3 regions of the Streptomyces sp. NPDC048142 genome follow, and region 2 is predicted to be linked to each of the others. Evidence: riboswitches for the same ligand, from Rfam matches in the RefSeq annotation. Region 2 holds a riboswitch; each other region holds the start of a gene.

Region 1 (6,765 bases), on a different contig from region 2:
TTCACCAAGGCGAGCGAGGCGTTCGCCGAGGAGAACCCGGCCACCGGACAGCCGCGCGGTTCGCTGATCCCGGGCGAGATGGGGCAGTGGGGTTACGCCACTCTGGCGCTGGGCTCGGCGCTGGCGCTGTTCATGTATCCGCACTCCATCACGGCGACGCTGTCCAGCCGCAGCCGTGAGGTGATCCGGCGCAACACCACGATCCTGCCGCTGTACTCGCTGATGCTGGGTCTGCTGGCGCTCCTCGGCTTCATGGCCATCGCCGCCGGGGTCAACGTGGACAACGGCCAGTTGGCCATTCCGCAGCTGTTCGAGAACATGTTCCCGGCCTGGTTCGCCGGGGTGGCGTTCGCCGCCATCGGCATCGGCGCGCTGGTGCCCGCCGCGATCATGTCGATCGCCGCGGCGAACCTCTTCACCCGGAACATCTACAAGGACTTCCTCAGACCGGACGCGACGCCCGCCCAGGAGACGAAGGTCTCCAAGCTGGTGTCGCTGCTGGTGAAGGTCGGGGCGCTGGCGTTCGTCCTGACGATGGACAAGACGGTCGCGATCAACTTCCAGCTCCTCGGCGGCATCTGGATCCTCCAGACGATGCCCGCCCTGGTCGGCGGTCTGTTCACCCGGTGGTTCCACCGCTGGGCGCTCATAGCGGGCTGGGCGGTCGGCATGCTGTACGGGACGATCGCCGCGTACGGCGTGGCGAGCCCGACGCAGAAGCACTTCGGCGGGTCCTCCAAGGAGATCCCGGGCATCGGGGAGATCGGCTACATCGGGCTGACGGCGTTCGTGCTGAACCTGGTGATCGTCATCGTCCTCACGTTCGTCCTGAACGCGCTGAAGGCCCCGGTGGGGATCGACGAGACCTCGCCGTCCGACTACACGGCGGACGCCGGCGACGCGAGCGACGCGGGCACGAAGGAGAAGCTCCCGCCGGCCACGGCGGGCGCGCCGGGCGGTCACTGACCCGCCGGACACCCACGACAGGTCCTGGCCCCCGGGTCGCCGCCCCTCCCCCAGCGGAGCGGGCGGCGGCCCGGGAGCTTTTCCGGTGCGCGGCCGCCTCTCGTCATTCCGATGCACAGAGCCCTCACCGTACGAAAGGATGTGCCCATGGCATCCCACTCCCGGCGGCCCCGGATCCGGCCCGTACTCCTGACCATGACGCTGGCCTCGGCCCTGGCGGCGGCGACGGGCTGCGGCACCGTGCCGGCCCCCTCCTCGGAGGCGGCGGGGCCAAGCGCCACGGCCGCGCCGGCGCCCGACCGGGCGGAGCTGGAGGCGCGGGCACGGGCCGTACAGACCGTCGCGGAGCATGTCTGGGTGACCGAGGCGGCGGGCTACACCCTGGCGCGCCAGTCGGTCGGGGTGATCGGTGACGACGGATTCGGCAGCGTCTACACCACGCCCGGGGGCGGACAGATCCAGCTGTCGGTGGAACGCCGCCCGCACACCGAGACCGACTGCGGGGACGACCCCGCGCCCACCGGCGCTCCCGAGCCCCTGGTGACGTGCGAGCGGGACGGCGAGCAGTGGTACCGGGCCACAGAGTCGGGGCACGCGTACACCCAGGAGCAGGAGGGACTGGTGGTGTCGGTGCGCGGGAAGCTCGCGGAGGTGGACCGGGCGACGCTGCGGGTCGCGGCGCGGGCCGCCCACCGCGCCGACGACCACGAGCTGGACCGGGTCCTGCCGCCGGCCGACGAGGCTCCCGGACAGCGGCCGCCCGGAGAGGGCCCCGGGCAACAGCCGGTCGAGCGCGGCGACCTGCCGCCGGTGGGCGACGGCGCCCCCAACAACGATGTGGGAACGAGCGGCTGATGGATCTGACGATCAGAGCGGCGATCCCCGCCGAACACTGCGTCCTCGGCGAGATCATCGCCGAGGCGTATCTCGGCGACGACCTGCTGGACGGCCCGCAGGACCCGTATCTGCTCAAGACCCTCCGGCGATTGGGGGGTGGGAGAAGGAGCGGGGCTGGGTGCGTGCAGCTGCAAGGCGGAGGATTGAGTCAACGCGGATGGGGCCTCCCCTGCTCGAGCGAAGCCGAGAGCTTGGGGAAGTTGGTGATTGACGACAACGCCGGAGGGGGCCCCTCCCTGCTCGAGCGAAGCCGAGAGCTTGGGGGAGGGCGTGCCCAGCCCCGTGACGCCGCCCCCCAATCGCCGGAGGGTCTACGCTACGGGCGGTGGCACAGCGGGCGGCCGAGGCCGAGGTCCTCGTCGCGCTCGACGTGGACGGGGCGGTGCTCGGGGGTGTGACGTATGCCGCTCCCGGCACTCCGTGGCGTGACATCGCCGGCCCGGACGAGGCCGAGTTCCGGATGCTGGCCGTGGCCCGCGCGGGGCGCGGACGGGGTGTCGGAGAGGCCCTCGTGCGGGCGTGTGTCGAGCGGGCCCGGTCCGCCGAGGGCGTGCGGGCGCTGGTGCTGTCGACGCAGCCGGCCATGCTCGCAGCCCATAGGATCTACCGTCGGCTCGGCTTTCTGCGGACCCCCGAACGGGACTGGGAACCGGTGCCGGGACTGCGGCTCATGACCTTCCGGCTGGAGCTGCGGGCAGCCCTCTGAGGGGCGCATTGAATCGTCGCGACACAACATGTGGGGGCCGCAGCATCTGGCGGCCCCCACATGTATGCTCGACCTCGCTGTCGTCGCAGGGGAATCCGGTGCGAATCCGGAACTGTCCCGCAACGGTGTGATCAGTGTGCTTTTGCACACCTGAAGTCCGAAGACCTGTCGACAGCGCGTCCGGCTCGACCGAACCGGATGCCAGACGTCCGGGCCTCGCGGATGGGCCGGTGGACGCCGTCAGCTGTGCTGCCCTGCCCCGGGTTTCGCGCTGCCCGGCTTCCCCGCCTTCCGCCGGCCCCTGCCGAGCGAGGGAAAGCCCAGTGACCATCGCGCCCGCCGATCCGGTTTCAGCCACCGAATCCGCAGTGTCCACCACGTCCGGAGACGCCTCGAACGACGGACCCGGGACCGCCCTGCTGCGGACCCTGACCGACCTCACCGTCGATCTGCCCGACACCGACCCCGGACGGGTCGCCGCTGCCGCGTTGCGCGGGCGCAACGCCCGCTCCGACGAGGCCGAGCTGCGCTCGCTGGCCACCGAGGCCGCCGCGGGGCTGATCTCCGAGGACCCGGCGTACTCCCGGCTCGCCGCCCGGCTGCTGACCCGCACGATCGCGGACGAGGCCGCGGAGCAGGGCGCGACGTCCTTCTCCGCCTCGGTCGCCGTCGGGCACCGCGAGGGCCTGATCGCCGACCGCACCGCCGCGTTCGTGGAGCTCCACGCGGCCGCGCTCGACCAGCTCGTCGGGCAGGCCATGGCGGACGGCGCCGACGACCGCTTCGGCTACTTCGGTCTGCGGACGCTGCACAGCCGTTACCTCCTGCGCCACCCGCTCACCCGGCAGGTCATCGAGACCCCGCAGCACTTCATGCTGCGCGTGGCCGCCGGTCTGGCCGAGGACGACTCGGTGCGGGCGCTGGACGAGGTCGCCGCGCTGTACGGGCTGATGAGCCGACTGGACTACCTCCCCTCCTCCCCCACGCTCTTCAACTCCGGCACCCGGCACCCGCAGATGTCCTCCTGCTATCTGCTGGACTCGCCGAAGGACGAGCTGGACTCGATCTACGACCGCTACCACCAGGTGGCGCGGCTCTCCAAGCACGCGGGCGGCATCGGTCTGTCGTACTCCCGCATCCGCGCCCGGGGTTCGCTGATCCGGGGCACCAACGGGCACTCCAACGGCATCGTGCCGTTCCTCAAGACGCTGGACGCCTCGGTCGCGGCGGTGAACCAGGGCGGCCGGCGCAAGGGCGCGGCGGCGGTCTACCTGGAGACCTGGCACGCGGACATCGAGGAGTTCCTGGAGCTGCGCGACAACACCGGTGAGGACCAGCGTCGTACGCACAACCTGAACCTGGCGCACTGGATCCCGGACGAGTTCATGCGCCGGGTCGACGCGGACACCGACTGGTCGCTGTTCTCCCCGGCCGATGTGCCCGAGCTGGTCGACCTGTGGGGCGACGCGTTCGACGCGGCCTACCGGGCGGCCGAGGCCAAGGGGCTGGCCCGCAGGACGATTCCGGCGCGTGAGCTGTACGGCCGGATGATGCGGACGCTCGCGCAGACCGGCCAGGGCTGGATGACGTTCAAGGACGCCTCCAACCGGACCGCGAACCAGACCGCCGAGCCGGGCCGGGTCGTCCACTCCTCGAACCTGTGCACCGAGATCCTCGAAGTCACCGACGACGGTGAGACGGCCGTCTGCAACCTGGGTTCGGTCAACCTGGGCGCGTTCGTGGCGGACGGCTCGATCGACTGGGAGCGGCTGGACGCCACCGTGCGGACCGCGGTGACCTTCCTGGACCGGGTCGTCGACATCAACTTCTACCCGACCGAGCAGGCCGGGCGCTCCAACTCCCGCTGGCGGCCGGTCGGCCTGGGCGCGATGGGCCTCCAGGACGTCTTCTTCCAGCTGCGTCTGCCCTTCGACTCGCCCGAGGCCCGCGCGCTCTCCACGAAGATCTCCGAGCGCATCATGCTGGCCGCGTACGAGGCGTCCTGCGACCTCGCGGAGCGGTCGGGCCCGCTGCCCGCCTGGTCCGAGACCCGGGCGGCGCGTGGTGTGCTGCACCCCGACCACTACGACACCGAGCTGAACTGGCCGGAGCGCTGGGACGCGCTGCGCGCCCGGGTCGCGAAGACCGGGATGCGCAACTCGCTGCTGCTGGCCATCGCGCCGACCGCCACGATCGCCTCGATCGCCGGGGTGTACGAGTGCATCGAGCCGCAGGTTTCCAACCTGTTCAAGCGCGAGACGCTCAGCGGTGAGTTCCTCCAGGTCAACGCCTACCTGGTGGACGAGCTGAAGAAGCTCGGCGTGTGGGACGCCCGCACCCGTGAGGCGCTGCGCGAGGCGAGCGGCTCGGTGCAGGGCTTCGCCTGGATCCCCGACGACGTGCGGGCGCTGTACCGCACCGCGTGGGAGATCCCGCAGCGCGGTCTGATCGACATGGCGGCGGCCCGTACGCCGTTCCTCGACCAGAGCCAGTCGCTCAACCTGTTCCTGGAGACGCCGACGATCGGCAAGCTCTCCTCGATGTACGCGTACGCCTGGAAGCAGGGGCTGAAGACGACGTACTACCTGCGTTCGCGCCCGGCGACCCGGATCGCCCGCGCCGCGTCCGGTCAGACGGCGGCCGCCGCCCCCATTCCCGTACAGCAGGCTTCGGCTCCCGACGCGGACGCCCTCGCCTGCTCCCTCGAAAACCCCGAGTCCTGCGAGGCCTGCCAGTAATGACCGCCGACGACAACAAGAACCTGCTCGACCCGGGCTTCGAGCTGACCCTGCGTCCCATGCGCTACCCGGACTTCTACGAGCGCTACCGGGACGCGATCAAGAACACCTGGACCGTGGAGGAGGTCGACCTCCACTCGGACGTCTCCGACCTCGCCAAGCTGTCGCCGGGCGAGCAGCACATGATCGGCCGGCTGGTGGCGTTCTTCGCGACCGGTGACTCGATCGTCTCCAACAACCTCGTGCTGACGCTGTACAAGCACATCAACTCCCCCGAGGCGCGGCTGTACCTGTCGCGGCAGCTCTTCGAGGAGGCCGTGCACGTCCAGTTCTATCTGACGCTGCTGGACACCTATCTGCCCGACCCGGACGACCGGTCCGCCGCGTTCGACGCGGTCGAGGAGATCCCCTCGATCCGCGAGAAGGCGCAGTTCTGCTTCAAGTGGATGGACTCGGTCGAGAAGATCGACCGGCTGGAGACGAAGGCGGACCGCCGCCGCTTCCTGCTGAACCTGATCTGCTTCGCGGCCTGCATCGAGGGGCTGTTCTTCTACGGCGCGTTCGCGTACGTGTACTGGTTCCGCTCGCGGGGTCTGCTGCACGGTCTCGCCACGGGCACCAACTGGGTGTTCCGTGACGAGACGATGCACATGAACTTCGCGTTCGAGGTCGTGGACACCGTCCGCAAGGAGGAGCCGGAGCTCTTCGACGACGCGCTGGAGCAGCAGGTCACCGACATGCTGAAGGAAGCGGTCGAGGCGGAGCTGCAGTTCGGCCGTGACCTGTGCGGCGAGGGCCTGCCGGGCATGAACACCGAGTCGATGCGCCAGTACCTGGAGTGCGTCGCCGACCAGCGGCTCGCCCGCCTCGGCTTCCCGACGGTGTACGGCTCGGAGAACCCGTTCTCCTTCATGGAGCTCCAGGGCGTCCAGGAGCTGACGAACTTCTTCGAGCGCCGCCCGTCCGCCTATCAGGTGGCGGTGGAGGGCTCGGTCGGCTTCGACGACGACTTCTAGACCCTGCTGTCGCGGCTGTACGTTCCAGAAGCGCCGCTCCACCGTGCTGAGCACGGTGGAGCGGCGCTTCGCCGGTACGTGGGCTCACGGCGGCCGGCGCCGGCGGCCATGGCCACCGCCGGGTTCCCCTTCTTACCGGACTGCCTGGGCCCGCCGGTCACTCACCCGACATCCGGGCAAGGTCCCGTGAGGCCGGCCGGGCGGTCCGCCGTGACCAGCCAGGAGGTGCTGATGAGCCGGACCGTGCCGTCCGCCGTCTCATGGGCGCGCAGGTGTTCCGTCAGGGTGCGGCGGGCCTGGGCTCGTACGGTCTCGTCGGCCTGCTCCATCAGGTGGCGGCCGGGGCCGGTGTCCAGCAGGAACGCCGACGCGTCCGCAGCTCCGTGGCCCCATGTCCCGTACGTCTGCGCCCGGGTGATGCCGATGCCGGTGAATCCGGCCC
Region 2 (6,765 bases):
CGAGCGCCTCCTGGAGCAGATCCGCGTCCGGGACGATCCGGGACACCAGTCCGGCCCGCTCCGCCTCCTCGGCCCCCATGTTCCGGCCGGTCAGGCACAGGTCCATCGCCTTGGCCTTGCCGATCGCCCGGGTCAGCCGCTGGGAGCCGCCGATGCCGGGGATCACCCCGAGCCGGATCTCCGGCTGCCCGAAGACCGCCGACTCCGAGGCGATGACGAGGTCGCACATCATGGCCAACTCGCAGCCGCCGCCCAGGGCGTAGCCCCGTACGGCGGCGATCGTGGGCGTGCGGAGATGCCCGAGGCGGTCCCAGGCGGTGAACCAGTCGCCGAGATACATGTCCGCGTAGTTCTGCGGCTGCATCTCCTTGATGTCCGCCCCCGCCGCGAACGCCTTGCCGCCGCTGCCGGTGATGACGACGCAGCCGACGCCGGGGTCCCGGTCCAGCGCCTCGGTGGCCTCGACCGTCTCCCGCATGACCTCCAGGCTCAGAGCGTTGAGCGCCTCGGGGCGGTTCAGGGTGAGCAGCGCGGTGCGGCCCCGGCGCTCGACCAGGATCGTCCCGTACGGGCCCGGAGTGGACGCGTTCTCGCTGGTCTCGCTCATGTGGTGCTGCCCTTCTGTGGATCGGTGGTGTTCGACGAGGCCGCCCGGATGGCCCGGACGATCCCGGAGAAGTCCTGGTCCGCCCCCGCGCCCTCGGCGAACCTGGCGTACAACTCGGCCGCAAGCAGCCCCAGTTCGGCGTCCACCCCGCCGGCGTGCACCGCGTTGGCGGCCAGCCCGAGGTCCTTCGCCATCAGGGGCGCGGCGAATCCGGGGCGGTAGTCCCGGTTGGCCGGGCTCGTCGGGACCGGGCCGGGGACCGGGCAGTTGACGGTGAGCGCCCAGCACTGGCCGGAGGCCGCCGACGCCACGTCGTACAGCGCCTGGTCGGACAGGCCGAGACTCTCGGCGAGCACGAACGCCTCGCTGACGGCGATCATCGAGACACCGAGGATCATGTTGTTGCAGATCTTCGCCGCCTGTCCGGCGCCCGCCGCACCGCAGTGCACCGCCTTCTTCCCCATCACGGACAGCAGCGGCCCGGCCTCCGCGAACGCGCTCTCCGAGCCCCCGGCCATGAAGGTGAGCGTGCCCGCCACGGCCCCCACCACCCCGCCGGAGACCGGGGCGTCCAGCGACCGGTGACCGGCCGCCTCCGCCGCCGCGTGGGCGGCCCGGGAATCGGCCACGTCGATGGTCGAGCAGTCGATGAACAGGGTGCCGGGGCGGGCGGCGGCGAGCAGGCCCTGCGGCCCGTACAGGGAGAGGACTTGGCGGCCGGCGGGCAGCATGGTGATCACCACGTCCGCGACGGCCGCCGCCCGGCCGGCGGACGGGGCCGCCTCGACCCCGTCTCCCGCGGCGGCCGACAGACAGGACTCGACGAGGTCGTGACCGAGCACCCGGTGCCCGGCCCTGAAGAGGTTGGCGGCCATCGGGCCGCCCATGTTGCCCAGTCCGATGAAGGCGACGGTCGTGGTCACCAGGGCACCTCCTGAGGTGAGTCGGACGCGGCGAGGGAGAGGTCCTCGCCGCCGGTCGGTGCGAAGTACCTGGCCACGTCCGCGTCCGTGACCTCCACGAGCGTGCCGGGCGACCAGTGAGGCGTCCGGTCCTTGTCGATCACCTGGGCCCGGATGCCCTCCACCAGGTCGGGGGAGGCCAGCGCCGCGCACGAGACGCGGTACTCCTGCTCCAGCACCCGTTCCAGCGGGCCGAGTTCGCGTGCCCGGCGCAGCGCCGCCAGGGTGACCTTCAGCGCGGTGGGCGAGCGGCCGAGGATCGTGGCGGCTGCTTCTCCGGCCGCCGGAACGTCGGAGGCGAGCAGCCGCTCCACGATCTCCTCGACCGTGCCGGCGGCGTAACAGTGGTCGACCCAGGTGCGGTTGGCGTCCAGTACACCGGGGGGCGCGTCCCGGACGTGACGGCGGAGCACCCGGTCCGGGGCCTCGGTCCGCAGTCCGGCGAGGAACGCGGGCAGGTCCGCCTGGGGTACGAAGTGGTCCGCGAGCCCGCAGAGCAGGGCGTCCCGGGCTCCCACCACCGCACCGGTCAGGGCGAGGTGGGTGCCCAGCTCGCCGGGGGCCAGCGCCAGCAGATAGGTGCCACCGACGTCCGGTACGAAGCCGATCCCGGTCTCCGGCATGGCCACCTTGGACCGTTCGGTGACGATCCGGACGCTGCCGTGCGCCGAGACCCCGACCCCGCCGCCCATCACGATGCCGTCCATGACCGCCACGTACGGCTTCGGGTAGCGGGCGATGCGGGCGTTGAGCCGGTACTCGTCGCGCCAGAACGCGGCCGACGCCCTGCCGCCGTCCCTGGCGTCCTCGTGGATGGACCGGATGTCGCCGCCCGCGCACAGGCCGCGCTCCCCGGCCCCGGTGATGACGACGGCTCCCACCTCCGGGTCGGGCTCCCACCGGTCCAGGGCCGCCGCGATCGTCTTCACCATCGCGTGGGTGAGGGCGTTGAGCGAGGCGGGCCGGTTCAGGGTCAGCACCCCCGTACGCCCCTCGACGCGCACCCGTACGGTCTCCTCGGTCATCGCAGGGCTCCCGTCAGGCTCCGGGCGACCATGACGCGCATGATTTCGTTGGTCCCTTCCAGGATCTGGTGGACCCGCAGGTCCCGGACGATCTTCTCGATGCCGTACTCCGTCAGATAGCCGTAGCCGCCGTGCAGTTGGAGCGCCCGGTCGGCCACCGAGTAGCCGGTGTCGGTCGCGAAGTGCTTGGCCATGGCGCACAACTGCGGGGCGCCCGCCACGTTCCGGTCGAGTGCCTCGGCCGCCTGCCGCACCAGCGCGCGGGCCGCCGCCAGCTCGGTCGCCATATCGGCCAGCCGGAACTGCAGGGCCTGCGCGTCGAGCAGCCGGCCGCCGAACGCCTCCCGGTCCGCGAGATGGGCGATGCTCCGGTCCAGGGCGCTCTGCGCGCCGCCCAACGAGCAGGCCGCGATGCCGAGTCGGCCGCCGTTCAGGCCGTTCATCGCGATGCGGAAGCCGCCGCCCTCCTCGCCGAGCAGCCGGTCGGCCGGGATGCGGACCCCGTCCAGCAGGACCTGGCGGGTGGGCTGGGCGTTCCACCCCATCTTCTTCTCGTCGGGCCCGAACGAGAGCCCGGGGTCGTCCCGTTCGACGAGGAACGCGGAGATCCCCCGGGGCCCGTCATCGCCGGTGCGGGCCAGCACGATGTAGAGGTGCGAGGCCCCCGCGCCGGAGATGAACTGCTTCGTCCCCGTCAGCACGTAGTGGTCGCCGTCGCGCACCGCACGGGTGCGCAGCGCGGCGGCGTCGGACCCGGCGCCCGGCTCGGTCAGGCAGTAACTGCCCAGCCGCTCCATGGTGCAGAGCGTCGGCAGATGGCGGGTCCGCTGGCCCTCGGTGCCGTACCGGTCGATCATCCAGCCGACCATGTTGTGGATGGAGAGATAGCCCGCGATGGACGGGCAGCCGGTGGCCAGAGCCTCAAGAACGAGGACCCCGTCGGAGCGGGAGAGCCCGGAACCACCGATGTCCTCCCGTACGTAGACGCCGCCGAGGCCCACTTCGGCCGCCTTGCGCAGGACGTCGACCGGGAAGTGCTTGTCCTGGTCCCAGGCCACGGCGTGCGGGGCCAGATGTTCCTGGGCGAAGTCGAGTGTCGTCTCGACGACCGCGAGCTGGTCGTCGGTGAGCAGTGTGGTCATGGCGCTCACCCCATGGTCGGAATCGTGAAGCTCGCGCCGTCCCGGATCCCCGAGGCGGGCCAGCGCGAAGTGACCGTCTTGGTACGGGTGTAGAAGCGGATGGCGTCCGGCCCGTGCTGGTTGAGGTCCCCGAATCCGGACCGCTTCCAGCCGCCGAACGTGTGGTACGCCACCGGCACCGGGATCGGCACGTTGACGCCGACCATGCCGGTGTCGACCCGCCGGGTGAAGTCGCGGGCGGTGTCGCCGTCGCGGGTGAACAGGGCGACGCCGTTGCCGTACGGGTGTTCCGAGGGCAGTCGCAGCGCCTCCTCGTAGTCCGCCGCTCGGACCACGCACACCACCGGGCCGAAGATCTCCTCCTGGTAGATCCGCATGTCCGGGGTGACCCGGTCGAAGAGGGAAGCACCGGCGAAGAAGCCGTTCTCGTGCCCCTCCAGGGTGAAGTCCCGTCCGTCGACGACCAGTTCGGCACCCTCCTCGACGCCGAGGTCGACATAGCCGCGGACCCGGTCCACCGCGTCGCGGCCCACCAGCGGACCGAAGTCGGCGCCGGGGTCGTCCGAGCGACCGATCCGCAGCCCGGCGATCCGCTCGGTCAGCCGGGCCACCAGCGCGTCGGCGGTGGCCTCGCCCACGGGCACGACCACCGAGATCGCCATGCACCGCTCGCCCGCCGAGCCGTAACCGGCGCCGATCAGGGCGTCCACCGCCTGGTCCAGGTCGGCGTCCGGCATCACGACCATGTGGTTCTTCGCCCCGCCGAAGCACTGCGCCCGCTTGCCGTGGGCGGCGGCGGTGGCGTAGATGTGCGCGGCGATCGGCGTCGACCCGACGAAGCCGAGCGCCTTGACGCGCGGGTCCTCCAGCAGGGTGTCCACGGCCTCCTTGCCGCCGTTGACGACGTTCAGGACACCGGGCGGCAGTCCCGCCTCCAGGAACAGTTCGGCCAGCCGCAGCGGCACCGACGGGTCCCGCTCGGAGGGCTTCAGGATGAAGGCGTTCCCACAGGCCAGAGCGGGTGCGGCCTTCCACAGCGGGATCATCGCCGGGAAGTTGAACGGGGTGATGCCCGCCACCACCCCGAGCGGCCGGCGCAGCGAGTGGACGTCGATCCCGCCCCCCGCGTTGTCGCTGAACTCGCCCTTCAGCAGATGCGGGACACCGGCGGCGAACTCCACCACGTCCAGACCGCGCGTGATGTCACCGTGCGCGTCGGCCACGGTCTTGCCGTGCTCCGAGGAGAGCAGCCGGGCGAGCGACTCCCGCTCCTTCTCGACCAGTTGGAGGAAGCGGAGCAGCACACGGGCGCGACGCTGGGGGTTCCACTCGCCCCACGCGCGCTGCGCCTCGGCGGCATCCGCTATCGCCGTCCCGGTCTCGGACCGGTCGGCCAGCGGCACGCGGGCCTGGACCAGACCGGTATTGGGGTCGTGCACATCGCCGTACCTGCCCGAGGTGCCGGGTGTGTTCTTGCCGCCGATGAAATGGGTGAGCTCGCGAACCATGGAAGCCTGCTCCTGTCGGTGAGGTCGTCAGGTGGGATCGTCAGGTGAGGTCCGGGGATGGCGCGCGGCGGCACCGGCGCACGGCGCACCGTCGGTTCGGTGCGCGCGGGTGCGGAGGGGCCTGCCGTCGGGGACGCGAAGGGCGGGGGCCGTCAGGGGGCGGGGCAAACCGCTCGCCGGGACGGGCCTGCGGGGCCGTGGGTGCGGACCGGTGCCATGCGTGTCTGCTCCATCCTCGTGGAAACACGGAACATCCCGCGGCCGGTATCCTGACTCCCGGATCACCGCGCGTCCTCGTACCTTCCCAACGGCTGCTGCACCGTCAGTGGCATGTCCTGCGAGGACGAACTCCCCGGTCACAGTGGCGGGACCGCGCCGGAATCACACCGGCTTCCCTGACACCACGGGCCTTCGGGGCGGCCGGCTCCCTGCCGGTCACCCCTCTGCTCACGAACATATAGTTGGACGTCCTAGTAAGTCCACCCCGCCTCGCTCCTGGCATGATCGGCCGACATGAGCGACGCACCCCGCCACATCCTCGTCATCGGCATGGGAGCCGGCGACCCCGACCATCTGACCCTCGCCGCGGTGAAGGCCATGCGCCGGGCCGATGTCTTCTTCGTACTGGGCAAGGGCAAGGAGAAGGACGCGCTGACCCGGCTGCGACGGGACATCCTCGACGAACACCTGACCGGCCCCTACCGCGTCGTCGACGCCGAGGACCCGTGGCGGGACCGTACCCAGCAGGACAGCGGACGCTACGCCTCGGCGGTGCGCGACTGGCGCCACCGCCGTGCCGACGTCTGCGAACGCCTGATCTCCGAGGAGCTCGCCCCCGGGCAGTGCGGAGCCTTCCTGGTGTGGGGAGACCCGTCCCTGTACGACAGCACGCTCGCGATCCTGGACGACATCCGCGGCCGGGAAACGGTGGAATTCGGCCACACGGTGATCCCCGGCATCAGCAGCGTCTCGGCCCTCGCCGCCCGGCACCGGGTCACCCTGAACCGGGTCGGCCGCCCCATCCACATCACCCCCGGCCGGCGGCTCGCCCAGGGATTCCCCGAGGACTGCGACCTCGTCGTGATGCTCGACGGCCACGAGAGCTTCACCCAGCTGACGGGCAGGGGGTGGTGGATCCACTGGGGCGCCTACATCGGGACCCCGGACGAACTGCTCGTCTCCGGACCGCTCGACGAGGTGGCGGGCCGGATCAGCCGACTGCGCGCGGAGGCCCGCGAACGGCACGGCTGGATCATGGACACCTATCTGCTGCGCCAAGGTCCGGACGACACGGATGTCTCGGACGACCAGGGGGGTACCCCTCGTACGGGCGGCGCGGATCGTACGGGCGGCGCGGATCGTACGAACGGCTGAAAGGTCCGCGTCGAGGCGCGGGCGGCTCCGGCCGCCGCACCTCGTCGTCGGACCTGTGGGGTGTCAGTCGCGGGACTCGTGCGCCCGGATCACACCGAGCCCGTGTCCCAGGCTGGGGCATTCGGCGGTCAGGTCGCTGCCCCGTAC
Region 3 (6,765 bases), on a different contig from region 2:
GCGGTAGCCGGCCAGCCATTCGAGGGTGGGCTCGTCGACGATGTTCCGCTGCCGCAGGAAGCCGATCATCTCGTCGTCGAAGTGGAAGTTCTCCACGGCGTCCAGCACCCGCCCGGTGCCCGCGACGACTCCGTAACGCCGCCCCTCGGGCAGCCGGCGGGTGAACGCCTCGAAGACCGAGTGCCGGTCGGCGGTGCCGGCCTTGAGGGCCGCCTGCACCATGGTCAGCTCGTACTGGTCGGTGAAGAGCGCGGTCGACGGAACGCCGACCCGTCGCCCGAGGTCCGCTGAGTTCATGGCTGGGATGCTACCCCCTATTCGTCAGAGTGACGAGATGTGGGGTCCGTTTGTGCGCCGGACCCGCCCTGGTGGCAGCATGGGACAGGTGAGCGTTGCTACCCCCGTAGAGATCGAACGTCCCGATTCGGCCGAGGAGACCTTCGCGGTCCCCGAGCCGGACGTCCCGTGGGTGACGCTTGTCCACAATGACCCGGTCAATCTCATGAGCTATGTGACCTATGTCTTCCAGGCCTACTTCGGTTACCCGAAGGACAAGGCCCACAGGCTCATGCTGGACGTGCACCAGAAGGGCCGCGCCGTCGTCTCCAGCGGCAGCCGCGAGGAGATGGAACGCGACGTCCAGGCCATGCACGGTTACGGGCTGTGGGCCACCCTCACCCAGGACCGCAACTAGCGCCCTGCGCGCACCGCCGTACCCCCCGCCCCGTTCGACCCACCATCGGAGAATCCATGGCCGGCCATTTCGAGGCCACCCCAGGCGGCGGCGCGGCCGTCGCGCTCGACGAGGTCGAGATCTCCATCCTGCGCTCCCTCGTCGTCCAGCTGCTCGAACTGATCGGCCCCGGCGAGACGCCCGCCGACGGCGAGGACCCGCTCGCCGCCCTCTTCGCCGAAGGCCCCAGCAAGCCGCCCTCCGACCCGGCGCTCGCCCGGCTCTTCCCCGACGCCTACGGCGGCCCCGACCGGCCCGCCGAGGGCGGAAAGCCGCAGGAGGAGCTGCGCGAGCTGTCCTCCGAGTTCCGCCGCTTCACCGAGAACGACCTGCGCTCCGGCAAGCGCGAGGACGCCCTCACCGTCGTCCGCACCCTGGACGCGCTCGTGCCCGCCGGGGACGGCGGCGCCGTCCTCACCCTCACCGGCGACGAGTGCCGCAGCTGGCTCCGCTCCCTCAACGACCTGCGCCTGACCATCGGCACCCGGCTGGAGGTGTCCGAGGAGGACGAGGGCGAGGAGGGCTCGCTCTACCGGCTCCCCGACTCCGATCCGCGCAAGCCCATGGTGATGGCCTACCTCTGGCTCGGCGCGCTCCAGGAAACGCTCGTCGAGACGCTGATGCCGTAAACGTCAAGGGCGCGGATCATCCCCCGCCGTGCCGGGGCGGGGGACGACCGTTCGCTCAACGGACGCTCAGATCCGCATAACGATCCCCCCAAGTGATTCAGCCCTTTTCTGCCGAATCAAACCTCTTGCCCGCTTTCGCTGTGGTATGCGCCACAGAATGTCCCACGGTGTCCCCTGGCGGTCGTGATAAATCTTCACGACCGCCCGGGGACGTCACCCCTGTCCCCGGGGGCGCCACAGACCGGCCGAACGCCGGTGGCACTCCATCCATATCCGGGGGGATCAGGACCTGATCCGCAGCCTTGTACGGCGCGGATCGGCGTGGAGAAAGGCGCACCACCATGACATCGGCGCAGGTCGACGAAGGACAGGTCGACAAGGGCCGGCCCGGCGGCGACGCCGGGGCCGACGGGGCTGCCGGGGCCGACGGCGGGGGATACCAGCGCGGTCTGGGAGCCCGTCAGATTCAGATGATCGCCATCGGCGGAGCCATCGGCACCGGGCTCTTCCTCGGCGCGGGCAAAGCCATCGACCGGGCCGGACCCAGCATCGTCCTGGCCTACGTCATCGCGGGCCTGGTCATCTTCTTCATCATGCGGGCACTGGGCGAACTCCTGATGTACCGCCCGGTCTCCGGCTCCTTCTCGGAGTACGCCCGGGAATTCCTCGGACCGTTCTTCGGATTCGTCACCGGCTGGACCTACTGGCTCTTCTGGGTCGTCACCGGCATCACCGAAGTCACCGCCGCCGCCACCTATATGACGTACTGGTGGAACATTCCGCAGTGGCTGTCCGCCCTGGTGTTCACCCTCATCCTGTACGGCGCCAACCTGATCTCCGTGAAGCTCTTCGGCGAGCTGGAGTTCTGGTTCTCCATGGTCAAGGTCACCGCGATCATCGGCATGATCCTGATCTGCGCGGGCGTCCTCACCGTCGGGTTCTCCGACGCCGGCGACACCGCGAGCGTCTCCAACCTCTGGAACGACGGCGGCTTCTTCCCCAACGGCATCACCGGCACGCTCATGACGCTCCAGATCGTCATGTTCGCCTTCCTCGCCGTGGAACTCGTCGGCGTCACCGCCGGAGAGTCCAAGGACCCCGAGACCGTGCTGCCCAAGGCCATCAACACCGTGCCGTGGCGCATCGCCGTGTTCTACGTCGGCGCGCTGATCATGATCCTCTCCGTCGTGCCGTGGTCCACCTTCAAGCCCGGCGTCTCCCCGTTCGTGAAGGCCTTCGAGGAGATGGGTTTCGGCGTCGGCGCCGCCGTCGTCAACTTCGTCGTCCTCACCGCGGCGCTCTCCTCCTGCAACTCCGGCATGTACTCCACCGGCCGTATGCTCCGGGACCTCGCCCTCAACGGCCAGGGCCCCCGCGCCTTCACCAAGCTGACGAAGAACGGCCTGCCGCTCCTCGGCACCACCTTCTCCGCCGCCCTGATGCTCGTCGGCGTGTGGATCAACTACCAGTGGCCGGGCGAGGCGTTCACCTACGTCGTCTCCTTCGCGACCATCTCCGGCATGTGGGCCTGGATCATGATCCTGCTCAGCCAGATCCGCTACCGCCGCCTCGCCGACGCGGGCCTGCTCCCGCAGTCCTCGTTCAAGGCCCCCGGAGCCCCGTACACCAGCTGGTTCGCGCTCCTGTTCATCGGCATGGTCATCGTGATGATGGCGATCGACGAGGACGCCAGGATCTCGCTCTACTGCGCACCCCTGTGGGCGCTCCTCCTCTTCGTCTCCTACCGGGTGATCCAGGCGCGCACCCCGCGGAAGACCACCTCCGGCACCCACTGACCCCGAGGGCGGGCCCCACGACCGCCCTCCTCCCCGGACCGCCCCCGGCCGCCCCAACGGCCGACGGCGTCCAGCATGCGGGCCCCCGCGTACCACCCACCGGTACGCGGGGGCCCCTTGCATATCCTGGCGCCATGCTGACCATCACCCAGACGCTCTACGACCAGATCGTCGCCCACTCCCGCGCCGACCACCCCGACGAGGCGTGCGGAGTGGTCGCGGGCCCGGCCGGGACGGACCGCCCCGAGCGCTTCATCCCCATGCTCAACGCCGCCCGCTCGCCCACGTTCTACGAGTTCGACTCCGCCGACCTCCTCAAGCTCTACCGCGAGATGGACGACCGCGACGAGGAGCCCGTGGTCGTCTACCACTCGCACACGGCGACCGAGGCCTACCCCTCCCGCACCGACCTCACGTACGCCAACGAACCCGGCGCCCACTACGTCCTCGTCTCCACCGCCGACACCGACGGCGCGGGCCCTTTCCAGTTCCGCTCGTACCGCATCGTGGACGGCGAGATCACCGAGGAAGACGTGCGGGTCGTCGAGGCGTACTGAACCCCGGGCGGACCGCCGGGCCGCCGCACGGGTCTGGCACACTGCCCCCAGACCCGATCAAGGCAGCAGGAACCAGGAAGCCGGTGCGAATCCGGCACGGTCCCGCCACTGTGACCGGGCCCCCTCCCACGCGGACGACTCCTCAAACGGACGACATCGCACCGGAGGGCGGCCCGGAAGCCAGGAACTGGCCCGCCGCCTTTCCGCATCGACCAGGGGACGCGGAAATCCCCCGGAGAGGCCTCGCCATGTCCCGGCGCACCCCCGCGCTCATAGCCGCCGCCGTGCTGCTCCCGCTCGCCCTCACCGCCTGCTCCTCCCCGGACGGCGACGCCGCCACCGGGGACAAGGCCGCGGCGAAGAGCGACGGATTCCCGTACACCGTCAAGAACTGCGGTGTCACCACGACGTATCAGGCCCCGCCGAAGCGCGTGGTCACCATGAACCAGCACGTCACCGAGATCATGCTGGAACTGGGCCTGGCGAAGTCCCTCGTCGGCACCGCCTACCTCGACGACCAGGTCCTGCCGAAGTACGCGAAGGACTACGCCTCCGTCCCGGTCATCGCCAAGGAGTACCCCTCCTACGAGCAGGTCCTCGCCACCAACCCCGACTTCGTCTACGGCGGCTACAGCAGCGCCTTCACCGCCGGCGACGGCCGCAGCCGCGAAGCGTTCAAGAAGTCCGGCATCGAGACCCGGCTCAACGCCGAGAGCTGCACCGAGGGCGACCAGCCCATGGACACCCTCTACGAGGAGGTCCGCGAGGTCGGCCGCACCTTCGGCGTCGCCGACCGCGCCGAGGCCTGGATCAAGCAGGCCAAGGCCGACAACGCCGCCACCGCGAAGAAGCTCGCCGGCCTGAAGCCCGTCTCCGTCTTCGTCTACGACAGCGGCGACAAGACCGCCTTCACCGCGGGCGGCGAGGGCATCGGCAACGAACTGATCGAGCGGGCCGGTGGCACCAACGTCTTCGCCGACCTCGACAAGCCCTTCGGTGACGCCTCCTGGGAGAACGTCGTCGCCCGGGGGCCCGAAGCCATCGTGATCTACGACTACGGCGCCACCACCGTCGAACAGAAGAAGAAGCGCCTCCTGACCGACCCGGCCCTCGCCGACGTCCCCGCCATCAAGAACAAGCGCTTCGCGGTCATGCCGCTCTCCGACGCGGTCCTCGGCGTCCGCGTCCCCGCCGCCGTCGAGAAGCTCGCGGCCCAGCTCCACCCGGCGGCCACCACCCCGTGAGCTGCCGTACCCCCGCACCGCGGCGGCTGCTCCGCTACACCCTGGTGCTCGGCGTCCTCGCCGCGCTCCTCGCCGCCGCCGTGATCGCCGCCCTCGCCCTCGGCTCCGTCCGCATCCCGCCCGGCCAGGTCCTCGACATCCTGACCGGGCGGGCGGAGGCGAGCCCCTTCCGCACGATCGTCCTGGACGTCCGGCTGCCCCGCGTGCTGCTCGGCATCGTCGTCGGCGCCGGACTCGCCGTCATCGGCACCGTCCTCCAGGCCCTCGTACGCAACCAGCTCGCCGACCCGTTCCTCCTCGGCGTCTCCTCCGGGGCCTCCACCGGCGCGGTCCTCGTGATCGTCCTCGGCATCGGCGCCACCCTCGCCACCACCGTCACCATCCCCGCCGCCGCCTTCGCCGGCGCGCTGCTCTCGCTGCTGCTCGTCTACACCCTGGCGCGCGGCGGAGGCGGCCTCACCACCAACCGGCTCGTCCTCGCCGGGGTCGCCGTCTCCTACATCCTCTCCGCCCTGACCAGCCTGATCCTGGTCACCTCCGCCCGCGCCGACCACCTCCAGGAAGTCCTCTACTGGACCCTCGGCGGCCTCGGCGCGGCCCGCTGGGACATGCTCGCGCTCCCCGCGGTCACCCTGGTCATCGGCACCGCCGTACTCCTCACCCTGGCCCGCCCGCTCGACCTGCTTCTGGTGGGGGAGGAGGGCGCCACCGTCCTCGGCCTGGACACCGCCCGCTTCCGGGCCGCCGTCTTCGTCCTCGCCTCCCTCATGACCGGGGTGCTCGTCGCGTACAGCGGGGCGATCGGCTTCGTCGGGCTGATGGTCCCGCACATGGCCCGGATGGCCGTCGGCGCCGCACACCGCGCGCTGCTCCCGGTCGTCGCCCTCGGCGGAGCGGTGTTCCTCGTCCTCGCCGACCTGGCCGCCCGGACGCTCGCGGCCCCGCAGGACATCCCGGTCGGCGTGCTCACCGCGCTGACCGGCGGCCCGTTCTTCCTCTGGATGCTCCGCCGCAGGTCCGAAGGAGCCCCCGCATGAGGCCCATTCTTGTCACGAGCCCCCGCACCCGGCCCCTTCTTGTCACGAGCCCCCGCACCAGGTCCTTTCTTGTCGCAGGCCTCCGCACGAGGTCCTTCCTTGTCACGGGCCTCCGCATGAAGGTGCCACGCGTCGAGGGAGCCCGCCCGACACCTCCGTACGTCCGAGGAGCCCGCCCGACGCCTCCGCACGCCCGAGGAGCCCGCCCGTGACCACCCTGCGCACCGAGGGCCTCTCGTACGGCATCGGCGACGAGGGCCGCCATCTCGTCGACGCCGTCGACCTCACCGCCGCCGACGGCGAGACCGTCGGCCTCGTCGGCCCCAACGGCAGCGGCAAGACCACCCTCCTGCGCTGCGTCTACGGCACCCTGCGCCCCACCCACGGCCGCGTCCTCCTCGACGGCGACGACCTCGCCGCCCTCCCCGTGAAGGCCCGCGCCCAGCGCATCGCTACCGTCCCGCAGGACGGCCACGCCGGTTTCGAGCTCACCGTCGGCCAGGTCGTCGCGATGGGCCGGGCCCCGCACAAGCGGTTCTGGGAGGCCGACACCGCCGCCGACACCGCCCTGGTCACCGGCGCCCTCGCCCGGGTCGGCATCGCCGCACTCGAACCCCGTACGTTCGCCTCCCTCTCCGGCGGCGAACGCCAGCGCGCCCTGGTCGCCCGCGCCCTGGTCCAGCAGCCCTCACTCGTCGTCCTGGACGAGCCGACCAACCACCTGGACATCCGCTACCAGCTGGAGATCCTCTCCCTGGTCCGCGACCTC

What was found. Region 2 has a riboswitch for cobalamin ahead of ACGF2Y_RS34670 (CoA-acylating methylmalonate-semialdehyde dehydrogenase). Riboswitches for the same ligand answer to the same signal wherever they lie in the genome.
Region 1: another riboswitch for cobalamin. It lies ahead of ACGF2Y_RS12720 (ribonucleoside-diphosphate reductase subunit alpha); the one in region 2 lies ahead of ACGF2Y_RS34670 (CoA-acylating methylmalonate-semialdehyde dehydrogenase).
Region 3: another riboswitch for cobalamin. It lies ahead of ACGF2Y_RS13410 (ABC transporter substrate-binding protein); the one in region 2 lies ahead of ACGF2Y_RS34670 (CoA-acylating methylmalonate-semialdehyde dehydrogenase).

The regions. Positions count from the first base shown of each region.
Region 1 is NZ_JBIDBC010000007.1:263,638-270,402, forward strand. Features, by position in the region: gene mctP (monocarboxylate uptake permease MctP) at 1-966, shown strand, start outside; gene ACGF2Y_RS12705 (hypothetical protein) at 1,114-1,821, shown strand; partial or broken gene ACGF2Y_RS12710 (GNAT family N-acetyltransferase) at 1,821-1,940, shown strand; partial or broken gene ACGF2Y_RS12715 (GNAT family N-acetyltransferase) at 2,180-2,569, shown strand; cobalamin riboswitch at 2,622-2,757, shown strand; gene ACGF2Y_RS12720 (ribonucleoside-diphosphate reductase subunit alpha) at 2,893-5,307, shown strand; gene ACGF2Y_RS12725 (ribonucleotide-diphosphate reductase subunit beta) at 5,307-6,323, shown strand; gene ACGF2Y_RS12730 (class I SAM-dependent methyltransferase) at 6,485-6,765, opposite strand, start outside.
Region 2 is NZ_JBIDBC010000049.1:23,322-30,086, forward strand. Features, by position in the region: gene ACGF2Y_RS34650 (enoyl-CoA hydratase) at 1-607, opposite strand, end outside; gene mmsB (3-hydroxyisobutyrate dehydrogenase) at 604-1,530, opposite strand; gene ACGF2Y_RS34660 (enoyl-CoA hydratase/isomerase family protein) at 1,527-2,594, opposite strand; gene ACGF2Y_RS34665 (acyl-CoA dehydrogenase family protein) at 2,591-3,736, opposite strand; gene ACGF2Y_RS34670 (CoA-acylating methylmalonate-semialdehyde dehydrogenase) at 3,742-5,244, opposite strand; cobalamin riboswitch at 5,486-5,665, opposite strand; gene cobF (precorrin-6A synthase (deacetylating)) at 5,758-6,618, shown strand; gene ACGF2Y_RS34680 (hypothetical protein) at 6,682-6,765, opposite strand, start outside.
Region 3 is NZ_JBIDBC010000008.1:135,204-141,968, reverse strand. Features, by position in the region: gene ACGF2Y_RS13435 (nicotinate phosphoribosyltransferase) at 1-297, opposite strand, end outside; gene clpS (ATP-dependent Clp protease adapter ClpS) at 377-694, shown strand; gene ACGF2Y_RS13425 (DUF2017 domain-containing protein) at 751-1,362, shown strand; gene ACGF2Y_RS13420 (amino acid permease) at 1,704-3,158, shown strand; gene ACGF2Y_RS13415 (Mov34/MPN/PAD-1 family protein) at 3,293-3,715, shown strand; cobalamin riboswitch at 3,786-3,905, shown strand; gene ACGF2Y_RS13410 (ABC transporter substrate-binding protein) at 3,964-4,959, shown strand; gene ACGF2Y_RS13405 (FecCD family ABC transporter permease) at 4,956-5,996, shown strand; gene ACGF2Y_RS13400 (ABC transporter ATP-binding protein) at 6,205-6,765, shown strand, end outside.